Regions from separate parts of the Peribacillus sp. NPDC096540 genome, predicted to be linked through region 2. Evidence: riboswitches for the same ligand, from Rfam matches in the RefSeq annotation. Region 2 holds a riboswitch; each other region holds the start of a gene.

Region 1 (5,384 bases), on a different contig from region 2:
GGCCAGAAAAGGAGAAAGGGAATGTTAATTTATAATAAAAATTATGGAAATGATAAGTTTGAAAGAGGTCTAGAAGCTTAAATTAAATGGCAAGTTTCGTCGATTGATGTAGGGAAGACTATCATGATTTGGTCCAGAAGAGTTTTATAGGCGCGAATTTATTGCATTTCCCCATGGTCAGTCCTAGGCGCTGGGCTTTTTTGCGTGCCATCGTCGCAAATTCAAGCTTTCCTAATCTGAAAAACCTAACTCAGTCAGGGATGACGGATGTGCTCGCGGGTCATCTGAATATTAAACAAAAGTGCCGCTTGAGGTAGATAAGTATGGAGGGAATTATAGCAAAACGCCTATGCAAATCAACGTCTTTCAGCATCATCTTTCTATATTTAACTTCAAATTAGGGAGACATGCATTATTTAATATTAATGTGTTTTTTTTGTTTTATTCATTCCTTATTTCTGCAATTGTTTCCAAAATAAGATAAAATATAGAGTGATATTTCATTTTTTGCAGGAGGAACACATATGGTGTACCAGGTCAGATTGTTAAAGGGCATTTTAGAGCCTCATAGGAGTCGTTATCAGCTGCAAAATGCAGAAGCAGTCACACGACTTGGATGGAAATTACTATTATTATATTTTCTTAGTTTTATAGTTTTCGCTGTGGAAGGATATTTTGGCATTGGATCGGAATCGTTTTCCAAAGAAATTACGAAGATGGATGCTAGTGAATTTGAAGTAGGAAAGTTGTTGATAGTAAGCGGCAATATAATAGCAGGTCTATTTTACCCTTCCATATACTTATTTTTATCATCTCTATTCTTTTGGATCGTTATAGATAGCCCATACATAAAAATAGTAATCGTTCAAATGATCATCTTTGGTTTGCAATTATTGGAAAAAGTGTTTCTGGTCCCTATATTAGTATTAATGGATATTGGATACGATGCAAATCCTTTTTCATTGGGAGTTATCAGTCAGTACTTTCTCAGAAGTGATTACTTTATTCACTTTTTTAGTGAAATCACTATTTTTCAATTTCTGATTATTGCTCTGCAATATTTCTATTTAAAGGCATTTTCAGAACGAAATAATTATTTGGTCCTTTTAATGATTGTTCTATTCTATCTGGCCACGTGGTTTGTTAAAGCCTTTTTAGCGTACATCCAAGTGGGCGTATTTGTATAAGGCGGGTGAAAACAATGAAAAAATGGAAAATTGCAGCCATATCAGTGGCATCAGCTGCGTTAATAACCGTTAATTTTTACCTTATTGAAAAGAAAGAAAGCAAAGTGGAACGAACTGTTTTTGTGGAAAATTGGACAAAGGTAAAAAAAGACACAATTACGGATACTATTCAAACAAAAGGGGTAGTTAAACCTTTAGAAGAGTATGATATCTATTTCGACACCAAGAAAAATGATTTTCAGAAATTCCTTGTAAAAGAGGGAGATGAGATAACGGCTGGATCCTCGTTGTTTGAATACACGACACCCGAACTTGATGCTCTAAAAGGAAATCTAGAAGCGGAAAAAACTGCCGCTGAGGGAGAAATTGTTGGGATTAATGAGTACATTGGTAAGTTGGAAGCTTATCAAGGAAGTTTGACCAGTAATTCTAATAAAGCAGTAATCGATGAATCGATAGAAAAGAGCTTAAATATTGATATAACGACTACCTCTTCAGACTTGATAAAAAGTAATCTTGAACAAGAAATGTACAAGCAGGAACTTGAAAAAAACCGCTTGGAAGAAAAGGTGATTATGCTGGATGCTCAGTTAAGTTCAATTGAGGAGCAAACTAGCGCGGTTGCGACGACGAGTGAGGCTGATGGAGTAGTAAAAAATATCAATAAAAACCTGAATAATCCCATTATTTCCATCGCTTCTTCAAATATGGGAATTGAAGGGGAATTCTCTGAAGAGCAGATGAAAAAGGCTAAAGTGGATATGACTATAAAAGTGAATTCTCCTGATTTAAAAAAGGTGTTGAAGGGAACTATAGGGCGTATACATTCTTATCCTACAGAGGAGCCTTCTCTAAAAAATGAAAACAGATTCCCTTTCCAGGCAACGATTGATACAGAGGGAGAAGAGGTAGAGCCTTTGTTGACAGGTGCAAAAGTAGATCTTACGGTAATAACCAATGAGAAAGCGGGTGTACCCTCCATCCCAATAGAGGCAGTACATCAAAAAAAGCAGCCACATGTCTATAAATTGACTAAAAGAGGCTATGTTGATAAACAATACATTACAGAGGGGTTTGAAGCAGAAGGAAAGCAAGAACTCTTAAAGGGTCCGACGGTAGGAGAGGTCATTCTAATAGAACCAAATAAGGTTGTGAAAAATCATTCGTACTTTATTACGCCGCTTCAGATTGACAAGGTAAAAGCTGCACCTTATAAAAAATTCACCACTCGGGAAAAAGTGAGGTACTTATTACTGGGAATATTGGAAAAATAACCTCCCTTTCATTGTTCAAGAGAGGGGATATATCAATCAGTTTTATTGTTTTTTTATATATCCATATAACAAAATTAAGCAAAATAGAGTATGTGTTATTATAGGTAAAATGGTCACTAATGCAGAATATTCAGACATTTATAAAGGTTTTTTCTTAAAGTGACAAGAAAAAATATTTACAGAATAACATTTTTAGTATAATATTTTATTATTAAGTATTCGCTTAATCTTTTACAAGAACGGGGGACCCATTTTTGCGGATTTTTTTCGCTAGGGGTGAATTCAGAAATGAAAGGGCTTTTGTGTTTCCAATTCCTAACCCGACAGCTAACCTCGTCAGCGTCTTTAAGGGAGCATGTGTGAATATTCACGCCTATAGGAAATCGACACATGAAGTGTCTTTTTTTTCGGCGTAAAGATAGAGTTTTTCAATAAAAGAAAAATTACTTTCTTTCTATTAGTATCTTGTTTCCCTTACCGAGACAAAATGTTTTTACATCAAAGACTTTATGGAAGGTGAGGAAAGTAAATGAAGAAATTTAAATTAAGTTTAGCTAGCCAAATTTTCATTGGTTTAATTCTAGGGATTATTGTTGGTGCCATTTTTTATGGTAGTGAAACAGCCCAAAACTTTTTACAACCATTCGGAGACATTTTCCTACGAATGATTAAAATGATTGTTGTACCAATCATTGTGTCAAGTCTTATCGTTGCAGTTGCAGGTGTAGGTGATTTAAAATCAGTAGGTAAACTTGGAGCTAAATCAATATCATACTTTGTTGTGGTAACTATGATAGCGATTGCAGTTGGTCTACTTTCCGCGAATATTATCCAGCCTGGTGTTGGTGTAAATATGGACAAGCTAGAACAAACTGATATTTCTTCCTATGTTGATACAGCAGAAACTAAGCAACATGAATCTTTTGTAGATACAATCGTTCACATTGTGCCATCTAATCCGGTAAAAGCGATGGTAGAAGGCGATATGCTAGCGATTATTTTCTTCTCTGTTTTGTTTGGAATTAGTATTGCGGCTATCGGTGAAAAAGGTAAACCAGTATTCCGTTTCTTCCAAGGTACAGCTGAAGGGATGTTCTACTTAACTAATATGGTCATGAAATTTGCTCCTATCGGGGTATTTGCACTAATCGGGGTGACCATTTCCAAATTCGGTTTGGAATCTTTAATTCCATTAGGTAAGTTAGCGCTTACTGTATACGGAACAATGATTTTCTTTGTAATTGTCGTTCTGGGTCTTATTGCAAAATTTGTAGGGTTCAATATCTTTACGTTGATTAAGCTTCTAAAAGAGGAATTAATTCTTGCGTTCTCGACAGCAAGTTCAGAAGCGGTTCTTCCGAAACTCATGGAAAAAATGGAGAAAGCGGGATGTCCGAAACATATTGCTACGTTTGTTATTCCGACAGGATACTCTTTTAACCTTGATGGGTCTACATTATATCAAGCATTAGCAGCTATCTTCATCGCTCAAATGTATGGAATTGATTTAAGCGCTTATGAACAAATTACACTAATGTTAGTGTTAATGATCACATCTAAGGGGATTGCAGGTGTACCTGGTGTATCCTTCGTAGTTCTTTTAGCGACATTAGGAACAGTTGGTATTCCTATTGAAGGTTTAGCATTTATTGCTGGTATCGACCGTATTCTTGATATGGGTCGTACAGTAGTAAACGTTATAGGTAATTCACTTGCAGCTATCGTTATCTCTAAATGGGAAGGTCAATTCAACCCTCCTGCCGATAATGGAAAACTAGAACAAGTTTCTTAATTTAAAAATCCAGAGTGAAATATCACTCTGGATTTTTTTTTGTGGAATTTTATAGAGCTTATTTTTGAACAATCCAAAAGCGGCAATCGGATGAGAAAGTGATGACTTCATCGCTTTCATGAAATAATTCACTTCGATAAAAACTTTCTAGGACAGTAAAACCTGCTTCATCGAGACAGTCAAGGACCTCCCGTTGATTAGGTATATGAAGATAGGTATTTTTTGGGAGGGTCTTTCCAGGAGTGAAAATATCACCAAACTCATATAGCCGGTCATCCTGTTTACCTTCACACCAAATCATTTCTTCCTGTTCCCAAAAATTCAGGAAATTTTCATTTTTGTCACGGTCATGGGTAGTAAAAATGAAAATGCCATCAGGTACTAAAATACGGTTAATTTCTTTTAAAGCTAGAATGCGTTTTTTTCGTTGAGGGATTTGCATTAAACCGTTAAAGGTGAAGAATGCTTTATCGAATGATGAGTTATTGAAAGGAATGTCCGTAGCTTCGCCAAGGATAAAAGGTATATCTAGGTTTTCTTCGCGTGATATTTTCTGGGCTTCCTGTAGCATGGCAGGAGTTAGGTCGAACCCGGATATTTTATGAAAACCTTTTTTATATAAGGAAAAGGTGGTTCGTCCTGTACCACAACCGATATCAAGGATTTTGTCATCTTGGGAAAAATATTTCTCGAATGCATACTTTTCAGATTGCCACAGGCCTATCTTTTTCGTTGCGTCGGCATAAAGGGGAGCGGCTTCATGAAAAGAATTAATGATAAAACCTTTTTCAATTTTATCCATCGTCATTCCTCCAAACCTTTATTTTTACTATAATATGGTTATTTAATTTTGTCGAGCTTGGATCTAACCTATTTAAATTAGTTATGGCTGAACTCTTTATATGGTAAGAAATAAAGGCATATATCTTCACTATGAATACATAAAATGCAGGTGTGGATTTACATTCTTGATTATATAACCTTCGTGAAAACCAAAAAGTTTGATAAAATAACACTAATGATTGAAAGGGTCGGAGGGGATAAGGTTATGAAAAATGAAAGTAATGATATTTTATATATGCATATGCAGGCTTCCGAACGGTTTGTCCTTTTTAACGGTCTCAATTTTCA
Region 2 (5,384 bases):
AATTAACAAATTATGAGAGCAAAAATAGTCCTGTTAAATTGCTGTCATTTTCCTGACTAGTGCATAAGATGAGATAACCCAGTAAAGTTCTTCTATAAAAACAAATGAGGAGATGTTTCTATATGTCAGGTTGTGAGTCAAGTTGTGACGGCGGTTTTGGATTTGGTGGAGGTTTCGCCTTTATAGTCGTTTTGTTTATACTGTTAGTAATTGTTGGAGCTAGCTTTTGTGGTGGAGGATACGGTGGAGGATACGGTGGAGGATTCGACGGTGGATATGCCCCGGTTCAAGGATATGGGGGCTACTGCTAAAATAATAAAAAAAGCCGACCTTAATAGGTCGGTTCAGACTGTAGACAAACTCGATGAAAATCGAGTTTGCCTACAGCTTTTTTATGGCTTGTACAATTTGAACGTTGATTGGAACGTAGGGCACTCGCTTTCCGAGGGCGGTCCGGGAGCCTCCTCGGCTTGCGCCTGCGGGGTCTCCCCTAGACGCGCTTTTCCCGCAGGAGTCTCGCACCTTCCGCTCCAATCAACTTTGTTATAAAATTTAGATAGAACCTCTTTTACCTACAGTCTTTTTTATCTACAAACTGAGCCGACCTTAATAGGTCGGTTTCTTCTATAATTATTAAAAGGCTATTCACTCTCACATAAAGTGGAGAAAGAAAGTGGATGTAGGTAATCGGTTTCTTGTACCTGTTCACTATCCTGTAGAAATTCTAAATAACCGGCAAATACCTGTGAAGCCATCCCTAGATAGTGCATTTCAGTGTGGATGATACCCATCTTGGGTGAATGATGCATATACATTTTCATCCCTCCTTTTGTAATTCAGATGACCATCAAAATAGGTATGGTTCTTAAAAATGTTAATAACAGGCCTTATTAGCAGAAGGAAAGTTTTCTTCATATAATACAAGTAATATTCATTTAAATATCAGAAGCTTTAGGTTTTGAACTTTCTTCATTTCTTTCTTCTACTATCATGCGCAATCCACGCTTTGGTCTGAGTGAAAGGGTTGGTATTGGTTTTACTTCATGATGGTCTGGTGCAAGCTTTATTCTATACGTTTTAGAAATGCACGCTAGGACAAGCACAGCTTCCATAAAAGCAAAATGATTACCAATACAGACTCTTGGCCCCCCACTAAATGGAAAGTAAGCGTACGTAGGTAAAGTTTTCAAATAGTTGTTTTCAAATCGCTCTGGAATAAAAGAATCTGGATTATCAAAATACTCCGGCTTGTGATGCATCACATAAGAGCTTATCAGGAACATATCGCCTTTTTTAAAACGATACCCTTCAATTACCACATCCGCCTCCACTTGCCGCGATATGATATAGATTGGCGGGTATAGTCGAAGAGATTCCCAGATAATATTTTGTGTGTATGTTAATTTCATGAAATCGTCAGGAGCTGGATTACGGTTTCCTATTACTCTGTCTATTTCATTGAAAAGTTTAGTTTCCACTTCAGGATGCTGTGAAAGCAAGTATAGGGTCCAGGAAAGTGCATTTGCCGTCGTTTCGTGACCGGCAAGGAAAATGGTCATTAGTTCATCGCGTACTTGCTGGTTTGACATACCTAAGCCGTCCTTATCATCTCTAGCCTCCATTAGAATCCCAAGCATATCTTCATGTCTCTCTGCATCTTCCCTACGTTTTTCGATTATGCTATAAATCACAGTATCAAGTTTCTGTATCGCATTTTTATATTTACGGTTGATTTTAGTTGGGACCCATAAAGGCAATCGAAGTAGTGTTCTCATCCTTTTTACGGCAATTCTCAAGGATGATTCTATCGGTTCCCCGACCACTTCATACCCATCTTTGAATTCCATGCTGAACATGGTCTTGCTGATTATACCGAGAGAAATATTCATCATATCTTTTGTAATAATCCGTTCTTCCCTATTGTTCCAAGCTGAAATATAGTCCATTGTTATATCAATCATATCCTGGGCATAATTGCTAATATGGGACTTTTTGAAAGAGGGTTGAATAAGCCTTCTCTGGCGCATGTGAACGTCTTTTTCACTTGTAAGAATTCCATCACCAACGAGTGGTTTTATAGCATTGCTGTCCTTTGATTTGACGAAGGATTTTTGTTTCGTTACAAGTATCTGCTTTATTAAATCCGGATTTGAAATGAGGTAAACATTTTGGAAAGGTCCAAAACGAAATTTTGCAACGTCTCCATATTCTTTTGATAAACGGGTAAGAAAGCCAAGTACATCTTTTTGAAACTCCTTTGTATGGCCAGAAATTAGTTTTCCATTTGGGACCATTGGAGAATCATATAATACTTCATCAGTTTCACTCAATGTTGTTTTTCTCCTTTCGGTAATAATAATTTCTTGTAATCATTCTATGAGAATAAGCTATATTGGTTTGGACAAGTTGTTAAAAGAAAGAGCACATAATTTTTAATTAGTTAATCATAATGAATGAATATATGCGTCCTAAAGGGTGAGGGGAGATTACTAGATTTCTATTCTTAATTCTGCTAAAAATATAGTTTTTTAATTATAGAAAATAACAAATCGTGAGGGCGTATTTCGAGCTGGTAGTAACCTTCAAAAAGGAGGAGAAGTACAAATAGAGGCTCCTAAAATCCTTCCTATAAAACAGGTAAGGAATTAAAGGGACCTAGATTAAAAAACTCTGGGAAAGAGGAATCCAGAGTTTTTTTGAGATATTCTGAAAGTGATTTTTCTTTTGGTGTTTTTAAATGATTTTACTAATTTTAAATGAAGTTTTTGGCTAATTAATTGTTAAATTAGTTTAAATAGAAAGGAGAATTTATTGATAAATCAGAGATGTATTCAGCTTCTTTCTTCCCTATCTCTATTTTGGTGCTGATCATTTTTTTCCATTGCGGGACCACCATATTCTTCGTTAATTTCTTTAACCACTTGATCTAAAAATTCATCAGATAATATTGGGTTATCATTTTTTGGGGGCATGTAATTCTCCTCTATCCTTTCTTGGTACCATATGTCTTAATCACTAATGAAGTAGTTGTTAACAACATAACCTCTCTAAGAAAAAATTATTCTTTTTGTTTGCAAATTTTTCATTTACTTTTCTGAATCACGGGAGTATGATATCAACAGTTTCATATTTCTAAATCGCTGAAACCTTATGGTACGGGGGAACCGTTCTTGGGATTGTTTTACAATCCAAGGGGTGAATCCTTTCTAGGTAGGGCTACTCAAAGGCCCGAATCCGACAGCTAACCTCGTAAGCGTTATATGAGAAGGAAGGTGGAACTTGTGAGACAAAAAAATGATGTCTGCAGGTCTATTTAACTATGACTTGTGGGCATTTTTCTATTTTATTCTTGTTTTGTTCGTAAAGTTTTATTCATATAACTGGGCAAAATACACTTAATTTGAAAAATGGCGGTGATTCTTAATGTTATCTTCTATAAAGAGGTTCTTAATAGGCCGGCCTTTAAAATCAACGGCATTAGGTGACCAAAAGCTTAACAAAACAAAAGCCTTGGCCATATTATCTTCTGATGCTTTGTCTTCGGTTGCATATGGTCCGGAACAAATATTAATTGTTTTAATTACAGTGGGTGCCGCAGCATTTTGGTATTCCATTCCTATCGCCATTGGTGTATTGATTCTGTTAATGGCTTTAATCTTGTCCTATAGACAAATTATCTTTGCTTATCCTCATGGCGGGGGAGCATACGTGGTTTCAAAAAACAATTTGGGTGTGAATCCTGGGTTGATAGCTGGAGGATCCTTGTTAGTCGACTATATCCTAACTGTGGCTGTAAGTGTTTCTGCGGGTACAGATGCCATCACATCTGCTTTCCCGAGCCTACATTCATATAATGTCTTTATTGCTATAATTTTTGTAATTCTTCTTACCATCCTAAACCTAAGAGGGGTAACAGAGTCGGCTTCCGTATTAGCCTATCCAGTGTATCTATTCGTTTTAGCGTTATTCATTCTGATTGGTGTAGGTCTATACAAAATTTTAACTGGTGGCGTTTCCCCTGACTTACATGCATCAATTGGAACACCAGTAGCAGGAATCAGTTTATTTATACTTCTAAGAGCTTTTGCATCAGGTAGCTCAGCATTAACAGGAGTTGAAGCGATTTCCAATGCGATTCCGAACTTTAAAGATCCAGCCCCTAATAATGCTGCAAAAACATTAATAGCAATGGGTTCTTTACTTGCCGTGTTATTTACGGGAATTGTATTCTTAGCCTATTATTTAAGCATAGTACCTAACGCAGAGGTAACAGTTGTCTCGCAGATTGCTGAAGAGATCTTTGGACGGAATTTCATGTATTTCTTCATTCAAGGTACGACTGCATTAATTTTGATACTTGCTGCCAACACTGGCTATTCTGCTTTCCCTTTGCTTGCGGTAAATCTTGCAAAGGATAAATTCATACCAAGGGCGTTTACAATTAGAGGAGACCGATTAGGATATTCCAATGGAATTATCATACTAGGACTTGCATCAATCATCTTAATAATCGCATTTGAAGGACATACAGAAAATCTTATTCCACTTTATGCGGTTGGGGTATTTATTCCATTTACGTTGTCTCAGTCCGGGATGATTGTTAAATGGATTCGCGAAAAGCCAAAAGGATGGATGATGAAATTAACCATTAATTCAATTGGTGCCCTTATTAGCTTTATCGTCACAATGATATTCTTTTTAACCAAATTTACTCAGGTTTGGCCTGTTTTGATTTTTTTACCTATCATCATTGTTATTTTTCATCGAATTAGAAAGCATTATGAAGCAGTTGGTGACCAACTTAGGATTACAACTTGTGAGCCTATCTTACCAATAGAAGGGAATATCATTATTGTACCTGTGGCTGGTATAACTCATGTGGTTGAGAACTCATTAAATTATGCTAAATCTCTTTCGGCACATCAGGTTATTGCCGTTTATGTTGCTTTTGAAAGAGAAGATGAAAAAAAATTCGAAGAAAAATGGAAGAAGTGGCAACCAGATATTAGACTCGTCACACTGAACTCTTATTATAGAAGTATCATACAGCCACTAACTAAATTTGTAGATACAGTTGAACATAAAGCGAGGGAATCTAACTATAAAGTTACAGTAATCATTCCACAATTTATTCCGAAGAAAGGCTGGCACAATATTCTTCACAACCAATCTAGTTTACTGATCCGTGCATACTTACTTTATAGAAGAAATGTAGTTATTACGACAGTACCGTATCATTTGAAAAAATAAAAATATAAAAAAAGTGATTTCATTGATAGCTTTACTTTTCTGGAAATATAAAGTTTATGACTGACAAATAGATTTTTGATATCATTCAAAAAATGAGAGGTTTTAGTTTTTGCCAAAATTGGCAACCACCTATT
Region 3 (5,384 bases), on a different contig from region 2:
ATTCGACTGTTTAATCATCATCTTCACATCATCACCGGTGTTCGTAATAACAGTAGCATCCGTCGCTTCTGAACCAGTTCCAGCGGTTGTTGGAATAGCAATGTGCGGTATTGCTGCTTTGTCCGCTATTTTTCTTCCGCCCATATATTCTCCAATATATCCACCATTCGTGGCCAGGACGGCAATTGCTTTCCCAGTATCAATACAGCTTCCTCCACCAAGGGATATGATTAGATTACATGACTCCTTTTGAAAAAGTTCTAATGAGTCTTCCACATATTGGTCTGTTGGTTCTGAATCAACTCCAAGATAAACTGCACTCGCTACTCCGTTGTCATGAAGATACTGACAACATTGATTGACATAACCGAGTCGGCTCATTACCTTATCACTTATAATGAGTGCTTTCTTCCCGCGTAATGCCGCTTCCGCTCCCACTTTCTCAAAAGATTGACGGCCATATATAATAGTCTGTGGCATTCTGAAAAATTCAAATCCCTTCACTTGATAACCCCCCTTTTGTTTTCATACAAATATATAAAGCAAAAAATGTTCAAGTTTTATAATAAGCGTACATCAACAAATAGAAGATAATTTTTGCAGGTATTGCACTACAGATGCAGATAATATGTAGGTACATCACTACATATTATCTATTAACAAAGATTAGGCGTCATCCAATTTTTCACTTGAAGAAACTCTTCCGCTTGAAACTTTTTCACGTCTTTGTTAATCAACTCTTCAATAGACACAGTCAACCTCCTATTAATTATAATTTTCCCAATAATCAGATATACAAAAAGCATACTCTTTCTGGTTGATAGAGTAAATGATTTCAGGTAACAAATTTCCATATTCCAGGATATTCATGATTACTTCTCTTTCTTGGGAGCAAAGAAAAAAGCCCATAGATTTTCTCTATAGAATTCTTTCCTATTATTTAACTAGGCATGGCGGAGGTAAATAAACAAGTTTTTGAATATTCCATCCCATTATTCAATATACAAAAAAAACTCATTCAATATAAATGAGTTTGAAAGTAAAACGCAATATGGATGTTTAAGCTTCAGGTTGCCTGATTAACGCAGGAATTTAAATAGTTGAAATGCTACAAAGGACATGATGAGAGAATTAATTGTTCAATGTGCTTGACCCTCATCTATCTTTTAATATTCAATTATTCGCATGATCGAGTTAATAAGGACCTATGGATTCAGATGATATTACCTTTGAAAAAAAAATTTATAAATGGATTTCTTTTCTTATCTGTTATCCTTAACTCATTCATTATTATTTGGTCCTCATGATCAGCTATCCATTTCCTTAGTGCATCTTTATCCTGGCATTGAGTTAAATATGTCTGTCCACCTTTACCTGTAGCGTTAATAACATATCTATTAAACGTTTTCTCCATAATTGCCCGCCTTTTTTATATAATGTATTAAAATTTTAATATACGAATGCAATGAAACTTGAGTTTTTCTGTATCTAATTCCAAAAGAAAATACCATATATATATTAGAAACATAGATTCGCAATGACTTACGCTTCATGAAAAGATATATAAAATTTTCAAATTTATCGAACCTATCATAATGTCCCAACTAATTTTTGTCAATAAGTTTTTAATATGTAAATAAAACATAAATTATCTGTTTTTTTCTAGAAATATTTTTTTACAATTTAGGGGTTTACAACTAGTAAATGGTGGGAGTAGAATACGTTTATCAATTTAATACATTTCGGCCTAAACTCAAGTAAATTGAGTACGGAGGAACCAATCATTTGGGGTTAATTCTGCCTTGCAGAAAGGATGAGATCAGCTCTTTCGCCATCCTACCCGTCAGCTAACTTCGTCGGCTAAAGCGAAGGAGGTCATAAGACCGCCTATTTCAGGGGCTTTTTTGTTAGCTTTTTTGTGGCAAAATAGCAGCCAGATGTTTAAGTAGGTCTTTTTATTATGCATTAAAATATCTAAAGAGAATTTCCTAAGCTTGATAGGGATTAAGGATAATAAATACCTTTATCACACATATAAGGGCTTGTGCTGAATGGAGGCATGTACTGGAAAAGTAACTTGGTCCATTGGTTGTACGAATGGATTGCATATACAAGCGAAATACTAACCCTATCACTGGATAACGGTTACCCGTTGGAAACATCAGAGTGGTATATTACGTTTTGTTATTATAGTAGCTAACTAATTCATATTATGGGTAGGGATGATCAATTTGATAAAAGCAAAAAAATTGTTGGATCCGCCAAAAATCCTTGTACTCGGCTTTGCCATCCTGATACTTATTGGGGCCTATTTGCTGACCTTGCCGATTTCAACTGAAAATGGGAATGGTCTTGCTTTTCTGGATGCTTTATTCACCTCAACCTCCGCTACATGTGTAACAGGGCTTGTCGTAGTGGATACGGGAACGACTTTCACCACTTTTGGTGAGTTGGTCATCTTAACACTGATTCAGATAGGCGGCTTAGGATTCATGTCATTTGCTACGTTTTTCTTTTTCCTATTAGGCAAAAGGATTTCTTTAAAAGGCAGGTTACTTTTGCAGGAGTCCTTAAATAATCTATCCATGGCAGGTGTAGTCAAGTTAGTAAAACGGCTTTTAATTTTCACGGCCATCATTGAAGGCATGGGTGCCCTTATCTTATCGATTCGCTTTTCATTTGACATGCCAATCGGCAAAGCGATCTATTACGGGGTTTTTCATTCCATATCGAATTTCAATAATGCCGGATTTGATTTAATGGGAGAATTCAGGAGTTTGACCCCTTATGTATCGGATCCATTCGTAACCCTTACCGTCGTCTTCCTCATCACGTTTGGCGGAATAGGTTTTATCGTGATGAATGAACTATACGAATACCGTGATACCCATCGTTTGTCTGTGCATACGAAGGTTGTACTGATGGCTAGCTTAATCCTTACAATTGGAGGGGCCATTTTAATCTTTATATTTGAATTCGGAAATGCCAAAACATTGGAGCCTTTATCATTCATGGGGAAAACGTTGGCCTCTTTGTATCAATCGGTTTCTCCAAGGACAGCAGGTTCTAATACATTGAATATCCCTGATTTAACACAACCCACATTGCTGCTTATCATTTTCTTGATGTTTGTTGGGGCTTCACCTGGCTCGACTGGCGGCGGGATTAAAACCACCACATTAGCGACGCTGATTGGAACGGTTTGGTCACAGATTAAAGGAAAAAGTGATGTGGTATTGTTTCGTCACCGCATAGAGAGTGAAACTATATTTAAAGCATTAACCGTTAGCTTCATTGGGTTATTTATCGTTTCAACCATCACCATTCTGCTGACCATCACAGAAAGCGGAAGTGATTTCTTAACGATTTTATTTGAAGCCACTTCAGCATTCGCTACCGTGGGACTTTCAATGGGATTGACCCCCGAATTATCCCCTATTGGTCGGATGCTCATCATATTCACGATGTTTGCGGGCCGGGTGGGACCTTTGACTTTTGCTTTTGCTATTGCAATGAGACGTAAACCAGATCCATTCCGCCGTCCAAAAGGCAAAGTCATGATTGGTTAATCATTAATGAGGGAGTGTAAAAGATGGGAAAACGACAATATGCCGTTATCGGTTTAGGAAGATTCGGAACGAGTGTAGCTCATAGATTATATTCAGCCGGACAAGAAGTCTTGGGTATTGATGTAAACGAGGAAAGAGTCGAGAATGCAGAATTAAGTGTAACTCATGCAGTTATGGCTGATACTACCGAAGAAGAGGCACTAAAATCCATTGGAATCCGTAATTTTGATTGTGTCATCGTAGCCATCGGAAATGATATGCAGTCAAGCATTTTAACTACATTGCTTTTAAAGGAACTAGGAGTGAAAAAGGTAATAGCAAAAGCTCTAAATAAACATCACGGTCAAGTGCTCGCTAAAGTTGGTGCTGACTGGGTTATCTACCCTGAAAGAGATATGGGTGAACGGGTCGCTAATCAACTCCTATCACCCAACATGCTGAACTATATAGAACTCTCAAAAGAATACAATATCGAGGAAATCATTATACCCATAAGCATGACAGGAAAAAGTCTCAGAGATCTTGATCTACGTGCGAAATATAATATCAGTGTTATTGCCATCGTAAGTAATGGAGAAATTATCATAGCTCCATCACCTGATCAGAATATCCTTGAAAAAGATTTGCTTTTAGTGGTTGGTAATAAAGAAGATCTAGCCGTGTTTGCAAATATTGAATAACCTAGGTCCCTAATCAAGGAGCCGGATACCCGCTCAACGGTTCCGGCTTTCACTATATGAGATGACCTAAAAAAGTTTGAGCTTATCCGCCAATTAAGAATGACTCATCGTACGACTCTGTGTCATATATATCAATCCCTATAAAATCTAAACAGTCAGCATCCGAAAAGAGAAACACTATTTTCGCAGCATATGAATGAGTAACTGACTGTTTTACTGATTTATCATTCAATCTGAAAGAGTAAATAATCTCATTATCAGCAGTAGTTACCTTTTTGAATATATGTACTGTATCAACAAGATGGCTTATTTTTATCGCAGTATCTCCTGCTAATTCAATTCCGATAATCGGAACGTGGTTACAAAAATCCAACATTATATCATTATTTTGTGGGAGTTCTTCCGTATTTGAAATTTTGTACTTAAATGGTTCAGCCAAATAGATATAGCCCATATCTGCTTCAGTATCATATGTCACTTGTTTATCCAATGGTCCACCGCCCTTAATCTGTATCAAGCTTATTTTTCTCTTCTGCTAACCCAAATTATATTCTGAAGAATCTAGTACTATATGGATTAAACTTTATACACAGTTGAAAAAGGATAGATACTTCTCGGCCCTAAGCTTCCTCGAATTATAGGGACAAGCTCACAAAAATTACTTTTTCATAAATAAAGCAGTCCACAAACCAGATACCCCAAAGACATCATTAGATTGCTTACATTCCTTCATTTTACGTATTTCTATTACTTCAAAATCTTGAAAAATCGTTCTTAGTTTTTCCTCAGTAAAACCTAACCCACCTCTAAGACTTCCTAATCTATATACTTCCCAATCTGAAATTTCTGCACCACCTAATATTCCACCTTGAACAAAACAAGTAATTGCATAGTAACCTTTAGGCTTTAACGCTTTTTTCACCATTTCTATATAATTCATTCTTCTATGTGGAGCAATATGATGAAAGCAACCTGAATCATAAACTGTGTCATATTTTCCTTCTTCAATATCTAAGTCAAAAATGTTTTTTTGAATAAAATTCACGTTCATATTCTTTTCTGTCGCCCGTTCTTTTCCCCATTCAAGAGCTTCTTTTGAAACGTCAACAGCATCAACTGAGCAGCCCTTTTGAGC

What was found. A riboswitch is a leader RNA that binds a small molecule or an ion and turns the genes downstream of it on or off. The one in region 2 is predicted to bind cyclic di-AMP.
Region 1: it holds a riboswitch for cyclic di-AMP, as region 2 does, so the genes downstream of both, ACQKMR_RS24635 (cation:dicarboxylate symporter family transporter) here and ACQKMR_RS14535 (APC family permease) in region 2, are expected to answer to the same signal.
Region 3: it holds a riboswitch for cyclic di-AMP, as region 2 does, so the genes downstream of both, ACQKMR_RS13130 (TrkH family potassium uptake protein) here and ACQKMR_RS14535 (APC family permease) in region 2, are expected to answer to the same signal.

What each region holds. Positions count from the first base shown of each region.
Region 1 is NZ_JBNNTG010000043.1:7,699-13,082, forward strand. It holds gene ACQKMR_RS24625 (hypothetical protein) at 525-1,187, shown strand; gene ACQKMR_RS24630 (efflux RND transporter periplasmic adaptor subunit) at 1,202-2,461, shown strand; cyclic di-AMP (ydaO/yuaA leader) riboswitch at 2,672-2,818, shown strand; gene ACQKMR_RS24635 (cation:dicarboxylate symporter family transporter) at 2,991-4,253, shown strand; gene ACQKMR_RS24640 (methyltransferase domain-containing protein) at 4,312-5,055, opposite strand; gene ACQKMR_RS24645 (hypothetical protein) at 5,302-5,384, shown strand, end outside.
Region 2 is NZ_JBNNTG010000015.1:67,506-72,889, reverse strand. It holds gene ACQKMR_RS14555 (YjcZ family sporulation protein) at 123-311, shown strand; gene ACQKMR_RS14550 (hypothetical protein) at 642-815, opposite strand; gene ACQKMR_RS14545 (cytochrome P450) at 936-2,330, opposite strand; gene ACQKMR_RS14540 (bacitracin ABC transporter ATP-binding protein) at 2,832-2,972, opposite strand; cyclic di-AMP (ydaO/yuaA leader) riboswitch at 3,129-3,272, shown strand; gene ACQKMR_RS14535 (APC family permease) at 3,424-5,250, shown strand.
Region 3 is NZ_JBNNTG010000012.1:136,088-141,471, reverse strand. It holds gene ACQKMR_RS13140 (iron-containing alcohol dehydrogenase) at 1-480, opposite strand, end outside; gene ACQKMR_RS13135 (hypothetical protein) at 1,214-1,414, opposite strand; cyclic di-AMP (ydaO/yuaA leader) riboswitch at 1,735-1,877, shown strand; gene ACQKMR_RS13130 (TrkH family potassium uptake protein) at 2,232-3,569, shown strand; gene ACQKMR_RS13125 (potassium channel family protein) at 3,593-4,249, shown strand; gene ACQKMR_RS13120 (DUF2283 domain-containing protein) at 4,332-4,766, opposite strand; gene ACQKMR_RS13115 (class I SAM-dependent methyltransferase) at 4,908-5,384, opposite strand, start outside.